One region of the Salinivibrio sp. IB868 genome, then DNA from elsewhere that is predicted to be linked to it. Evidence: predicted binding sites of a transcription regulator. Region 1 holds the regulator's gene; the other holds the start of a gene.
What was found. The regulator MetJ, encoded in region 1, represses methionine synthesis genes. The targets are predictions, from matches to a motif close to TTAGACNTNTANANGTCTAA.
Positions count from the first base shown of each region.

Region 2: a site for MetJ is predicted at 5,968-5,987, ahead of metH (methionine synthase). Genes of this name have one in related genera too.

Region 1 is NZ_MUEW01000003.1:188,636-196,267, reverse strand. It holds gene BZG20_RS04470 (bifunctional aspartate kinase/homoserine dehydrogenase II) at 1-25, opposite strand, end outside; gene metB (cystathionine gamma-synthase) at 87-1,253, opposite strand; gene metJ (met regulon transcriptional regulator MetJ) at 1,440-1,757, shown strand; gene BZG20_RS04455 (malic enzyme-like NAD(P)-binding protein) at 1,852-3,105, opposite strand; gene rpmE (50S ribosomal protein L31) at 3,360-3,575, opposite strand; gene priA (primosomal protein N') at 3,792-5,993, shown strand; partial or broken gene cytR (DNA-binding transcriptional regulator CytR) at 6,163-7,173, shown strand; gene BZG20_RS04435 (SPOR domain-containing protein) at 7,246-7,632, shown strand, end outside.
Region 2 is NZ_MUEW01000006.1:1,559-9,190, reverse strand. It holds gene BZG20_RS07890 (alanine--glyoxylate aminotransferase family protein) at 1-277, opposite strand, end outside; lysine riboswitch at 541-728, shown strand; gene lysC (lysine-sensitive aspartokinase 3) at 826-2,214, shown strand; gene metH (methionine synthase) at 2,253-5,912, opposite strand; gene BZG20_RS07875 (sodium:proton antiporter) at 6,096-7,388, shown strand; gene metA (homoserine O-succinyltransferase) at 7,426-7,632, opposite strand, start outside.

The DNA of each region.
Region 1 (7,632 bases):
ACGTTTCCGTCGGTTGCGCATGCATGGCAAGGTCTCTCTTAATGTCTATCAATCTCGGTAAAGCGGCGCGCACTGAAGCGCAGCCTCTATGGGGTGTCACCCTCTAAACGGGCAAAGGCGTTCGCCAAATCGGCAACCAAATCTTGCGCATCTTCTAATCCAATGGAAAAACGCAACAAGGTCGGTGCGATGCCCGCCTCCGCTTGCGCGGCGTCACTCATGGCTCTGTGTGTCATCGAACCAGGATGCGTCACCAAGCTTTCTACCCCCCCGAGAGACTCGGCGAGGGCAAATAACGTGAGGCCATCAATAAATCGCGCCACACCGGCTTGGTCTGTATCCAATTCTAAGCTCAGCATGCTACCAAACCCCGCTTGCTGGCGCGCAGCAATTTGGTGGCCAGGGTGAGAGGCCAACCCGGGGTAGTAGATTTTCCGCACTGCCGACACCGTTTGCAGGTAGCTGAGTACCGCTTCAGTGTTGTGTTGGTGTTGTTTAACGCGTGCACCCAATGTGCGCAACCCTCGCAGTGTCATATAACTGTCAAATGCATTGCCCGTCGCCCCTAAGCAATTTCCCCACCAAGCCAATGTCTCGGCAAGTTCACTGGTCGCGGCGATCACCGCGCCACCGACAATATCAGAGTGGCCATTAATAAATTTGGTGGTCGAATGCACCACCATATCCGCGCCCAGCGCAAAAGGCGTTTGCAAAGCTGGCGATAAAAACGTGTTGTCGACCACCACCCAAGCCCCCACTTGATGGGCTTTTTGGCATATTTCTGCGATATCGACCACGCGTAAGAGTGGATTGGATGGGGTTTCCACCAGCACGAGCTTGGGCTGTTTAGCCAATGCTTGGTCCAACGCATCATGGTCCGATTGATCGACAAAACTTACCTGCCAGATCCCTTGTTTGGCACGTGATTCGAGCAAGCGATAGGTGCCGCCATAACAATCATGTGGGGCGACAATATGCTCGCCAGCCTCCAACAGAGATAGCACCAAGTTTATCGCCGACATCCCGCAGTTGGTCACCACCGCACCTGCGCCCCCTTCTAAGTCAGTCAGCGCTTGTTCGAGCTGCGCACGCGTTGGGTTGCCGCCTCGCGCGTAGTCGTAAGTAGGCACATCACCCAGTGCCGGGAAACGGTAATTGGTCGATAAGTACAGGGGAGGCACCACCGCATGGTGCTGGGTGTCAGTCCCAATCCCGGTCCGAACGGCGATAGTGTCGGTTTTTTTCTCAGTCATGATCTATCCTTGCTAGTCTGGTTTGCGCATGGTGGGCGTGATCCAGGTTTCATACTGCCACCTTACCCTGCGCTTTTTGGGACGTCAACACTTCTAGACGTCTATACTCCTTTGCATGTGGCGGTTAATATAGCTAAAATCTCCGCAGCATCATTCTGGGTATTCCATAATCAAGATAGGTGAGACATGGCGCAGTGGAACGGCGACTACATTAATCCGTATGCCGAACATGGTAAAAAGAAAGAGCAGGTAAAGAAGATCACCGTCTCTATCCCATTAAAAGTACTAAAAATTCTTACCGACGAGCGTACTCGTCGTCAGGTGCAAAACCTCCGTCATGCGACCAACAGTGAGTTGTTGTGTGAGGCATTTCTTCATGCCTACACCGGCCAACCACTACCAACCGATGACGATATCCGTAAGGATAAACCCGACAGCATTCCCGCTGAAGCACGTCGGATCATGGAAGAGCTTGGTATCGAGTTCGACGATAGCGAATACTAAAAAAACCCGCCGATTGGCGGGTTTTCTGTAATGATAGGTGCTCAGCACAGCCTTTTCGGGCTCTATTCCACCGCGCTTTCCTCACGCTCAAGCATTACGCCTTATCGAGCATATAGTTTTCTGGCATCTCGATACGAGCCACGCCGGTTTCCACGGCGGCCAGCGCTACCGCGCGGGCGACCTTAGGTAATAAACGCGCGTCCATTGGCTTGGGAATAATGTAATCTGGGCCAAAGCTTAGCGAAGACAAACCGGCGGCGTCTAATACCGTTTGTGGGACAGGCTCTTTGGCTAGGCTGCGAATGGCTTCTACCGCTGCCAACTTCATCGCATCGTTAATTTCACTGGCACGTACATCCAATGCGCCACGGAAAATAAACGGGAAGCAGAGCACGTTATTGACCTGATTCGGGTAATCCGAACGCCCGGTTCCCATGATCAGATCATCGCGCACTTGATGCGCCACATCCGGATGAATTTCAGGATCTGGGTTCGAGCAGGCAAATACCACGGGTTTATCTGCCATCAGCTTCAAGGCGTCGGGTGAAAGCAAGTCTGGACCGGAGACGCCAACGAACATATCCGCGCCCTCAATCACATCTTCGAGGGTACGCTTATCCGTGTTATTGGCAAACAGCTGCTTGTATTTGTTGATGTCGTCACGACGCGTATGGATCACGCCTTTACGATCCAACATATAGATTTTTTCCCGCTGAGCGCCACATTTTATTAATAGCTCCATACAGGCAACAGCCGCCGCGCCTGCGCCCATGCACACCACCGTCGCCTCGCGGATATCTTTGCCTTGCAGCTCAAGCGCGTTAAGCATGCCGGCAGCGGTGACGATGGCAGTGCCGTGTTGATCATCATGAAATACAGGCACTTCGCAACGTGCAATCAATTGTTTTTCAATCTCAAAACAGTCTGGGGCTTTGATATCTTCGAGATTGATACCGCCAAAGGTATCCGCGATGTTCGCCACGGTATCCACGAATTCATCGATAGTACGGTGTTTGACTTCAATGTCGATCGAGTCCAAGCCAGCAAAACGCTTGAACAATAAAGCTTTACCTTCCATGACAGGCTTAGAAGCCATGGGGCCTAAATTTCCTAGCCCCAAAATCGCGGTGCCGTTTGAGACCACCGCCACCATGTTGCCTTTACCCGTATAGCGGTAAACCGCATCCGCATCTTGCGCTATCTCACGCACAGGCTCAGCAACGCCAGGACTATACGCCAACGCGAGATCCGCGGCCGAGTCAGCAGGTTTGCTCAATTCAACAGAAATTTTTCCGGGAGTAGGGTATGCATGATAATCCAGCGCTTGCTGGCGTTTATCGTCCGACATCTAGTGTTCCTAATTATTATCGTGAAGGGGAAACTAATATCGACAGGGAAGCGTCACCGATATTAGTCAGACACTCTACAAACCACACAGGGAAGGTTTGTATAATAAAAAAGATGGTAACGCAGGGAGCAAACGTCCACCAGTACTAACAGCGCATTCGCGATGATGCTCGGACCTGTTGTCCGATGACAGGGACGATACGATCAAAAAAGGGACGCTGATGCGTCCCTTCTCTGTATTCGGTCAATAGCGGCTTATTTTTTGCTGCTAAGGGCACCGAAACGCTTCTTAAAGCGGTCAACACGGCCACCGGTATCAAGGATACGCTGCTTACCAGTGTAGAATGGGTGACACTTGTCACACACGTCTAGGTAAATGTCTTTACCTAGGGTTGTGCTGAACGCGAATTCGTTACCGCAAGAGCATTTTGCTGTGACGGCTTTGTACTCTGGATGGATACCAGCTTTCATAGGGATAACCTCATCTTAAAGGCCGTGTCGCTCTCCCGATCCTAAGCCGGGCACCACACGTCGTTAACAAACATTTTCTAAGGCGCGCAATTCTAATCAAGCGCCCTCTTTTTCGCAACTTTTTTGTGCAATCCGCGTGTCTCTTACGGTGCAACAAGGCTTTGCCAACGTGTGGCTAACCGTTACACTGACATTCCTTCTGGCCAATAAGATGTTGTGATGGAACAGTTTGCTCAGGTGGCTTTGCCTGTCCCTTTGCCGAAAACCTTTGATTACCGTATTGCTGACGATCAGCATCCGATCATCGGAGGGCGCGTCAAGGTGCCGTTTGGACGCCAGCATAAAGTTGGCATCGTTACCGGCTTGTCGCCAACGGCCAGTGTGGAAGCCAGCCAACTCAAAGCGATTGATACCGTACTCGACACGCAGCCGGTTTGGACCCCCGCGGTATACAATCTCCTGCAATGGGCGAGTCGTTTTTACCATCATCCGCTAGGAGATGCGATGGGGGCGGTGATGCCAACCTCGCTGCGTAAAGGACGCCCTGCGACATTGCAGCAACAAAAATGGTGGCAAATCACCGAGTCAGGACAAAACCAACCTCTATCAGGTCTGAGCCGCGCCCCCAAACAAGCCCGAGTGTTGCAGCTTCTCACGCACGGTCCAACCACTCAAGCCGACTTAATCGAACAAGACATCGGCACGCCGGTGCTAAAAACGGTGGCAGAAAAAGGCTGGATCGCGCCCTACTCTCCCCCTTCTCAGGCCAATGCTTGGGTAAAAAACTTTGCGGTGACCGAAGAAAAACCGACGTTAAACCACGAGCAAGCGATGGCGGTTGCCACCCTCAATGCTGGCGATGGTTTTGCCTGCGCGCTATTAGAGGGGATCACTGGCTCAGGCAAAACCGAGGTGTATCTCAATGTGCTTGAGCCGGTGCTCGCACGTGGCCAGCAAGCGCTCATCTTGGTGCCAGAAATTGGCCTGACACCACAAACCATTCGCCGTTTTGAGCGCCGCTTTGCTGTTCCTGTGACCGTGATGCATTCAGGGCTCAGCGATACCGACCGTCTCAACGCCTGGCTGGCCGCACGGGAGAATCAAGCCGCGATAGTGATTGGCACACGCTCAGCGCTTTTTACCCCCATGGCAAAGCTTGGCATCATCATTATCGATGAGGAACACGACCCTTCCTATAAGCAGCAAGATAGCTTTCGCTATCACGCCCGCGATCTGGCTGTCATGCGGGGGCATGAAGAACAAGTGCCGGTGATCTTGGGCTCGGCAACGCCATCACTGGAGAGCTTACACAACGCAAAAACCGGCAAATACCAGTACCTTAAGCTCACGCAACGCCCTGGTAACGCGGTCACCGCCCGGCAAGGGATACTCGATATCAAAGGCCATCACCTCGAAGCTGGCTTGTCGGCGCCGCTGATTGCTGAAATGCGTCAGCACCTGCAACAAGGTAACCAGGTGATGCTGTTTTTAAATCGCCGCGGTTATGCGCCCGCGATGATGTGTCACGAATGCGGCTGGCTAGCGAACTGCCAACGCTGTGATGCCTACTATACCCTTCATCAACAACACCAAGAGTTGCGTTGTCATCACTGTGGCCACCAAAAACGTGTGCCTCCCCAGTGTGGCGACTGTGGTTCTACCCAGCTTATTAGCGTCGGTGTCGGTACCGAGCAACTCGAATCCCAGCTTGGCACCTTGTTTCCCGAATACAATACCGTTCGCATTGATCGCGATAATACCCGGCGAAAAGGGAGCCTTGAAGGTTACTTGGCCGACATTGAAAAGGGTGAGTATCAAATTCTATTGGGCACACAAATGCTCGCCAAAGGCCATCACTTTCCTAACGTCACCCTGGTCGCCTTAGTCGATGTTGACGGGGCTCTATTCAGTAATGACTTTCGTGCCCCTGAGCGTTTGGCCCAATTGATGGTACAAGTCGCCGGGCGAGCGGGCCGCGCCAGTAAGCCGGGTACCGTGTTATTACAAACCCACCATCCGGAGCACACCCTGATCCAATCTTTAGTGCATAAAGGTTATCAAGCCTTTGCCGAGTCTGCGTTAAATGAACGGCGTCAGGCGTGGCTGCCGCCTTACACGTTTCTTAGTCTCTTTCGCGCCGACGGGCATGAAGAAAACAGTGTCCAGCAGTTTTTACAACAGGTGCGTCAAACTCTGGCTACCTCACCGATTCAACAGGATGAATGCCATATTATGGGGCCTATGCCCGCCGCCATGGCGAAACGCGCGGGTCGCTATCGGTGGCAACTCCTCATTCAAGCGCCCAGCCGAAAAATCATGCAGCAATGGCTCCAAGTGGCGCTCCCGGCCATCCAACAGCTCCCTCTGTCGCGTAAAGTGAGGTGGTCATTAGATGTCGAGCCGCAAGACCTTTCTTAACATTCCCTTGCAGTAAAGCGACAGCAATCACACTTTCATTGCAATAAGTGTTAGCTTGTCCGTGTTTAAATCGGACAAGGCTAGGTAGAATAAGGCCGCAATTGGCTAAGAGAACAGGTCAGACGAGCTAATAACTGTCTGATCTCACAATACAGATAACAAGAGGACTGTCATTATGGCGACAATGAAGGACGTTGCCCACATTGCCGGTGTATCCACAGCAACCGTCTCTCGCGCGCTGATGAACCCTGAAAAGGTCTCGGCCACAACCCGTAAAAAGGTTGAGCAAGCGGTCGTAGAAGCTGGCTATTCCCCTAACTCACTTGCACGTAACCTACGCCGCAACGAGTCCAAAACCATCGTCGCGATTGTCCCAGACATCTGCGATCCTTACTTTAGTGAGATCATCCGCGGGATCGAAGAAGCGGCGATGGAGCACGGTTACCTGGTTTTGCTCGGAGATAGTGCCCAACAACACCACCGCGAAAACTCATTCGTCAACTTGGTTTTTACCAAACAGGCAGATGGCATGCTCCTACTGGGCTCCGATGTCCCCTTTGATGTCAGTAAGCCCGAGCAGAAAAACCTCCCTCCACTTGTGATGGCGTGTGAGTATGCCCCGGATCTTGAATTGCCGACGGTACATATCGACAACCTGACTGCCGCTTTTGAGGCGGTCAATTACCTCACCCAAGTCGGCCACACCCGTATTGCCAATATTACTGGGGTGCCGGAAACCGCACTGACGCAATTCCGCTCACAAGGCTATCAGCAGGCCCTGCAACGCGCGGGGATTACAGTCAACCCAGCCTACAGCGTGGTGGGAGATTTCAGTTTTGCCTCTGGGGCGCGGGCCATGACCAATCTATTGTCCCTCCCTGAGCCTCCCACCGCGGTATTCTGTCATTGTGATGTGATGGCCGTCGGTGCCATGCAACAAGCAAAGCGCCTAGGCATGCGCGTGCCGCAAGATATTTCGATTGTAGGGTTTGATGACATCCAATTCGCCGAATATTGCGATCCTCCCCTGACCACTGTCTCCCAACCTCGCTACGACATTGGTCGTCAGGCGATGTTAATGCTGCTCAACACCTTGCAAGGGCGTGAAGTGAATGCAGGATCACGACTTTTAGATGCCAAATTAGTGATCCGTGAGAGCGTTGCCCCACCGTCTCGGTAGTAAGACTGGTCAGCACGAGTCGAAGCCAGTAACATGAGCGCTTTACTGGCTTTTTGAAATTGAATATTTGCTGTGGCAACTCGTGACTACGTAAAACGTGGTAAAGCACCACGTAAAAAAAATACCCGCCGCCAACCACCCAAAGCGCGTGCTCGTTTCCCATTAAAATGGGCGTTGCTTGCCGTCTGCTTGGTTGGCGCGTTTGGTTATGGCCTGTACCTATTAAGTAATACCGACGCGCCCGCGCCTAAACCGGCAACAGACACACAGCCTCAGCCTTCCACGCAGAGCAAGAAGGCACATCTGCCTAAAAAGCCTGAAGAAAAATGGAGTTACATCGAAGAGCTGGAGAGTAAAGAGGTGGAAGTGAAGGCCAAAGCATTGCCGCAATCCACGCGTCCTTACCTGATGCAATGCGGTGCGTACCGCAGTCAAGAGCAGGCAAATGAACGTAAAGCG
Region 2 (7,632 bases), on a different contig from region 1:
ATGTGTCGCCAGGCTCCACCAAATTGACAAAACAGGCTTCCATCCCCGCACTCCCGGGTGCAGAGACCGCAATGGTAAACGGATTGTCGGTTTGAAAAGCGTACTGCAGTAGCTGCTTGACCTCATCCATCATGCCAATGAATAAGGGGTCAAGATGCCCCAATGTCGGCTTGCTCAATGATTGCAGCACCGACGGGTAAATGTCAGAGGGCCCTGGCCCCATCAATGTGCGAGCGACGGGTTGAAAAGACTGAATATCGGAAATTGCACGAGCCATCACGAATCCTTGTTGTTGGTACCGAGGCTCACCGTTATAGCATATTTTTTCGCCATCCCCCTAGCCTCTGGCACATGAACTGTGTGATCGCTAGCGGCGATTTATGTTTCTTTTCAGTGCCGATAGGGCGCAATGGCCTCCTTTTCCTCAGTCAAAGCGGGGGCTGGGCAGTGCTCCCCCATCAAGAGCAAAAACACGGTTGACACCCTGCGACCACACCCGTAATGTTAAAACTGTTCATGCGGTCACCAACCCATGACTGAACATGCAGAAGAGGTGCATTTCTCAGGCAGTTATCAGGCGGAGCCCCACTCCTAAGCGTGATAACCAGGGGAGACAATGCCGAGGTGGCGTAAGATCGGGGTCGATACGCTGCCGGCCTTGAAGGCTGAATCCTTCAGGCTGTCACTTGTCATCCATATGGACAGACAGGTGGAGCGCTTCTGGCAGAATGCCTGCCGTTTGCTCTTCCTACCTTGTCGCGGTATTTATCGCGGTCACGATGTGACTTCTGATGTTCCCCACTGACTTTTGAATATGTTGAATCAATGAGCACGAGCTCAAAAGGGGAAAAGGACGTGAACCCGTTACCATCAATTTCAGTCGCTAAGTTTGGCGGCACCAGTGTCGGGACGCTAGCGGCGATGCAGCAAAGCGCCGCGGTTATCGAGCAAAACCCGCAAACCCGTTTAATCGTGATCAGTGCGTGCGCCGGAGTGACCAATCATTTAGTCGCGCTCGCAAAAGGGATCAGCGACCCTGACGTGCGCCAAGCCAAGTTGGACGCCATTAATGCCATTCACCAAGCAATATTGCAGCAACTTCCTGATTGCCAAAACACGCAAGCAGCCGTCGAACACTGGCATCTCGCCATTGCCGAGTATGCCGAAAAAGCGGCCATCATTCCTGACACAGCGCTAACGGATGCGTTAGTTGCCTGCGGCGAGCTGATCTCAACCCATATTTTCACCCATTTGCTCAACAGCCGAGGTATAACCGCTTTGAGAGTAGATGCGCGTGAATTGCTGCGCACCGACAGCCAGTTTGGCTGTGCCCAGCCTGACCCACAACAGACGCGAACACAGTGCCACGACCAATTGCTTCCGCATTTAGCCACACATCGAGTGGTCACCCAAGGGTTTATCGGCGCGGATGCCCACGGACAAACCACCACCTTAGGCCGTGGTGGTAGCGACTACAGTGCAGCACTGTTCGCCGAAGCCGTGGACGCAGAGAGTTTGGCCATTTGGACCGATGTGCCCGGGATTTATACCACCGACCCGCGGATTGCCGAACAAGCGCGCCCAATCAGTGAGATTAGTTTTAGCGAAGCCTCAGAAATGGCCACGTTTGGTGCCAAAATCCTGCACCCGTCCACCTTGCTGCCTGCAGTGCGCCAACATATACCAGTGTTTGTCGGGGCCGCGAGAGCGCCTGAGCAAGGCGGCACCTGGATCCGCGAGCACGCGCACTCGGCACCGCTGTTTCGTGCCGTCGCCTTACGACGAAACCAAACCATGGTGACACTAACCAGCTTAAACATGTTCCATGCATATGGTTTTTTGGCCAAAGTATTTGAGGTTTTGGCACGATTTGAAATCTCGGTGGACTTGATCACCACCTCGGAGGTCAGTGTCGCTTTAACCCTTGATCAAACCAACACTCAGGGCGACGCGCCGCAGCTGCCACAAGCGGCTATCGCCGAGCTGACCCAGTTATGTCATGTCGAGATCTGCGAGAACCTGGCGGTGGTAGCGCTGATTGGCAATGATATGAATCATACTGCTGGCGCGACAGCACCAGTGTTCAGTGCCTTAGCACAACATAAACTACGCATGATTTGCTACGGTGCCAGCAACCACAATGTATGTGTTGTGGTTGAAGATGACGATGCCACCCAGGTGGTGCAGCGGTTACACGCGGACTTATTTGAATAATAAAAAAGCCAGCACAGCCAATATGCTGGCTTCTTTCGTTAGCCGTTTAAGTTCGGCCCGAGCCATTTCTCCGCTTCTTCGCTGCTCCACCCTTTGCGTGCTGCGTAGCTGTCTCGCTGATCGTTTTGGATCTTCGCCACCGCAAAGTAACGTGACTCAGGGTGGGAAAAATACCAACCTGAGACCGACGCCCCCGGCCACATGGCATAGCTTTCGGTAAGTGTCATCCCCGTATGTGCTTCTACCGACAGCAATTGCCAAATTTTGCCTTTCTCACTGTGTTCAGGACAGGCGGCATAACCCGGCGCTGGCCGGATCCCTTGGTATTGCTCGCGGATCAGCGCATCGTTATCGAGCGTCTCATCGGGCGCATAGCCCCACAAGGTAATCCGAATTTGCTGATGGAGGTACTCTGCAAAGGCTTCTGCAAGTCTATCGGCGACCGCCTGGATCATGATCGCGTTATAATCATCCCCTTTCGCTTTGTATTCTTCCGCCAAGGCATATTCGCCAATACCACCTGTCACCGCAAATGCGCCAATCCAATCCGGCTGGCCACTGCTTTTTGGCGCAATAAAGTCCGACAAGCAATAGTTGGCACCACGAGGCTTTTTCGTTTGCTGACGCAAGTGGTTCAGTACGGTGAGCGTCGCTTGGCGAGACCCATCATCATAGACTTCAATATCATCCTCAACGCTGTTGGCAGGAAAAAGGCCACACACTCCCTTCGCGGCGACCAAGCCTTCTGCCTCGAAACGATCGAGCCAAGCATTGGCGTCTTGATACAAACGGCGCGCTTCCTCACCCACTAGTTCGTGATCCAAAATCGCCGGGAATTTGCCACTGAGTGACCACGTCATAAAGAAGGGTGTCCAGTCGATATACTGACGTAAGGTCGCTATCGAGACATCATCGTAAACATGCACGCCCGGCTTCAACGGCTGCGGAGGAGCATAGTTTGCCCAGTCCGTTTGCCACTTATTGTCCCGCGCCTGCTCAAGGGTGACGGGAGCGGTTCGAGGCGTTTTGCGTTGATGTTGCTCACGCACCGCCGCATAGTCTTTGGCTAAACGGGCCACAAAATCCGGCCGCTGAGTCTGTGACAGCAACGATGAGCACACCCCCACGGCACGTGACGCGTTGGGCACATAGACCACGGGCGCATGGTAATGCTGTTCAATCTTCACCGCGGTATGGGCTTTGGACGTGGTCGCGCCGCCAATAAGCAAAGGAATATCAAACCCTTGGCGCTCCATCTCTTTCGCCACGTTCACCATTTCATCTAACGATGGGGTAATCAGGCCTGATAAACCAATAATATCGACGTTTTCCTCACGCGCCACCGACAGGATTTTATCGGTCGGCACCATCACGCCGAGATCAATAATCTCGAAGTTATTACATTGCAGCACCACGCCAACAATGTTTTTGCCAATGTCATGCACATCCCCTTTGACCGTGGCGAGCAAGATCTTGCCATTGGTCTGTCCTTGCTGCTTTTCAGCATTGATGTAAGGCTCAAGGTAAGCCACCGCCTGCTTCATCACCCGTGCCGACTTCACCACTTGTGGTAGGAACATCTTGCCTTCACCAAACAAGTCCCCGACCACGTTCATGCCTGCCATCAGTGGGCCTTCAATCACTTCTAGAGGTTTACTTGCCGCGGCGCGAGCCAGCTCGGTGTCTTCAACAATAAACTCTGTAATGCCTTTGACCAGTGCATGTTCCAACCGCTTTTCCACCGGCCAACTGCGCCACTCTGCAGTTTCCGCGACCTCGTTCTCCCCACTATCGCGATAGCTGTCGGCGATCTCCAATAAACGCTCCGTGGCGCCATCATCTTTGTTGAGCACCACATCTTCTACTGCCAAGCGCAGCGATTCAGGCAAATCATCATAGATGGCTAACTGGCCCGCATTGACGATCCCCATGTCCATGCCATTTTTGATGCAGTGATACAAAAACACCGCATGAATAGCCTCACGGACGGGGTTGTTGCCTCGAAACGAAAACGACACATTGGAGACGCCGCCCGAGATCATGGCATGCGGCAGGGTTTGTTTAATGTCAGCCACGGCGTTGATGAAATCGACTGCGTAGTTATTGTGCTCATCAATGCCGGTAGCAACCGCAAAAATGTTGGGATCGAAGATAATATCTTCCGGCGGAAAACCGACTTGCTCGACCAGAAGATGATAAGCGCGCGTACAGATTTCCACTTTCCGCGCTTGAGTATCGGCTTGACCTTGTTCGTCAAACGCCATCACGATCACCGCCGCGCCATAGCGACGGACTAAACGTGCTTGGTGAAGAAAAGCCTCTTCTCCTTCTTTGAGCGAAATAGAATTGACGATGCCTTTCCCTTGAATGCACTTGAGGCCAGCTTCAATCACTTCCCATTTAGAGGAGTCAATCATCACTGGCACACGGGCAATATCCGGCTCGGCCGCGCATAAATTGAGGAATCGCACCATAGCCTTTTCGGCATCCAACATGCCTTCATCCATATTGATATCGATGATTTGGGCGCCGTTTTCCACTTGCTGCAATGCCACTTCCAGCGCCTCGTCGTATTGCTCTTCAACGATTAAACGTTTAAAGCGTGCTGAGCCAGTTACATTGGTGCGCTCACCCACGTTAACGAACAAGCTATCGGCATTAATGGTCAGGGGCTCGAGCCCAGATAAGCGACAGGCCACAGGGTGGTCAGGCAGAGAGCGTGGCGAATGTTTTTTCACCGCGTCGCTAATCGCTTGAATATGTTCAGGCGTGGTGCCACAACAACCACCGACCAAATTGATAAAGCCTGACGCCGCCCACTCATCAATGTGTGTCGCCATCTCTTCGGGAGAAAGGTCATACTCACCAAACGCGTTGGGCAACCCCGCATTAGGGTGGACGGAGACAAAGCCCTCACAAATGTCGCTCAGCTCTTTGACATACTGGCGCAATTCAGCCGGCCCCAGTGCGCAGTTTAAGCCAAACGACAGTGGCTCAACATGGCGCAGCGAGTGATAAAAGGCGGCGGTCGTTTGTCCGGATAAGGTGCGTCCAGACGCATCAGTGATGGTGCCGGAGATCATAATGGGTAAGCGAAACCCACGGGCATCAAAGACCTTTTCAACCGCAAACGCACAGGCTTTGGCATTCAAGGTATCAAAAATGGTCTCCAACATGATGATATCAACCCCACCCTCAATGAGCGCTTCGGTGGACTCGGCATACACGTCGACTAACTGATCAAAGCTGACATTGCGAAACCCAGGGTCATTCACATCTGGTGAGATTGAGCACGTTCGGTTGGTCGGCCCCAACACACCCGCGACAAAACGGGGTTTATCCGGCGTTTTCGCCGTCCACGCATCAGCGACCTCACGCGCAAGCCGGGCTGCCGCGACGTTGATTTCCGCACTCAGCGCCTGCATGTCGTAATCGGCCATCGCAATTTGGGTGGCGTTAAAGGTGTTAGTTTCAATAATGTCCGCGCCCGCGGCCAGGTAATCACTGTGTAGCGAAGCGATCTTATCAGGCTGAGTCAGCACCAAAAGATCATTGTTGCCTTTCACATCACAGTGCCAATCTTTAAAACGTTGGCCACGATAATCGGCCTCATTGAGCCCTAACCCCTGAATCATGGTGCCCATGCCACCATCGATCACTAGAATACGGTCGCGCAGTTGCTGTGTCAGTCGGTCCATACTATTACGCTTATCATCTTCCTCGTTGCAGTCATTTCATCCTACCACAGCGAAAATGGAAATCTAGACGTCTATAAATAACAATTTATTTTGATCTATTTCAATTCAGCTGTTCGTTTTGACAACGATTTCTATTAATATTTTGACACATTTTTTCATTCCCTCGTTGTACTAGGAAGCGGCATGTCAACTTACGCAATCCTCAGCTTTATGGCTGCTGCAGCCATCTTTATCGCTTTTATTAATAGTAAAATCAGTCGAGTACAAACCACCATCGCCATTACCGCTAGCTCGCTCCTACTGTCTTTGTTGATAGTGGTCGCTGGTCAATACCAAGCCATTCCACTCAAAACCATGGCCGAGCAAATACTGACAGATATCCACTTTGATACCTTTTTGCTCAAAGGCGTCCTCGGCTTTTTGCTCTTCGCGGGGGGAATTGGTGTCAAGCTTCCCTCTTTCTCCGACCAAAAGTGGGAGATCACGACCCTGGTGATCGGCGGGCTATTGGTCTCTGTGTTTTTAATCGGCACCGGTATCTGGGGCGTGTTTCAGCTGATCGGTATTCCTTTCGATTATCTCTACTGCCTGCTATTTGGCGCGCTGATCTCGCCGACCGATCCCATTGCTGTTCTCGCCATTGTGAAAAAACTGCAAGCACCGATGCGGATCACGACACAAATAGAGGGAGAGTCGCTATTTAATGATGGCGTGGGTATCGTGATCTTTGTGACTCTTTTTACCCTGGCCTTTGGCGACAACAACCCGACGGTGGGCGGTACCATTGCCTTGTTTTTACAAGAAGCCGTTGGCGGGATTTTATATGGCCTGGTGCTTGGCTATCTTTTCCATCGCTTGATTTGTGCCACCAACGATCACTCGATGGAATTGCTATTAACGCTGGCTATCCCCAGCGCTGGCTATGTCCTGGCCGATATGCTGCATGTCTCTGGCCCGCTGGCAATGGTGGTTGCCGGGATTATGATTGGCAACTGGACCCGCTTTATTGGCTTTTCCAAAGAAAGTGAAGATCACCTCGACCACTTCTGGGAACTGGTCGATGAATTTCTTAACAGCCTACTCTTTCTCCTAATCGGGGTTAGCTTGCTGCAAATCAGTTTCCATAAAGAAGACTGGATCATTATGGCGGCGGTGGTGCCTATTGTGCTTCTCGCCCGGTTTATCAGCGTGAAAGTGTGTTACCTCGGCTTTAAGCGCTTTCGAACCTATAACCCTTGGGCAGTACGTATATTAAGCTGGGGAGGCTTACGCGGAGGGCTTGCGTTGGCCATGGCAATGGCCGTGCCCGCTGGCATCATGGTGGTGCCGGAAAAAAATATCGATGTTCGCGAGCTGATCCTCATCATGACCTATGCGGTGGTGGTGTTCTCCATTTTGGTGCAAGGCTCAACCATGACAGGCATGGTTGATAAAGCAAACGCAGCACAAGACGAAATGGATAAACATCAAAGCTAACCGAGTCCCTAACCCAAAAGCGCCCGCGGGCGCTTTTTTATTCATCAAGGGTAAAGTTAGACGCGGAAAAGGCATCCAAGTCAAAGGGCGTTTGCTGGTAAACACAATAGTTTAGCCAGTTGGCAAACAGTAAATGCCCATGGCTGCGCCAACTCACATACGGTGGCTGCGAAGGATCGTCATCTGGGTAATAGTTAAGGGGGACCGCGGGCTCCATGCCTTCTTCTAAATCCCGATGGTATTC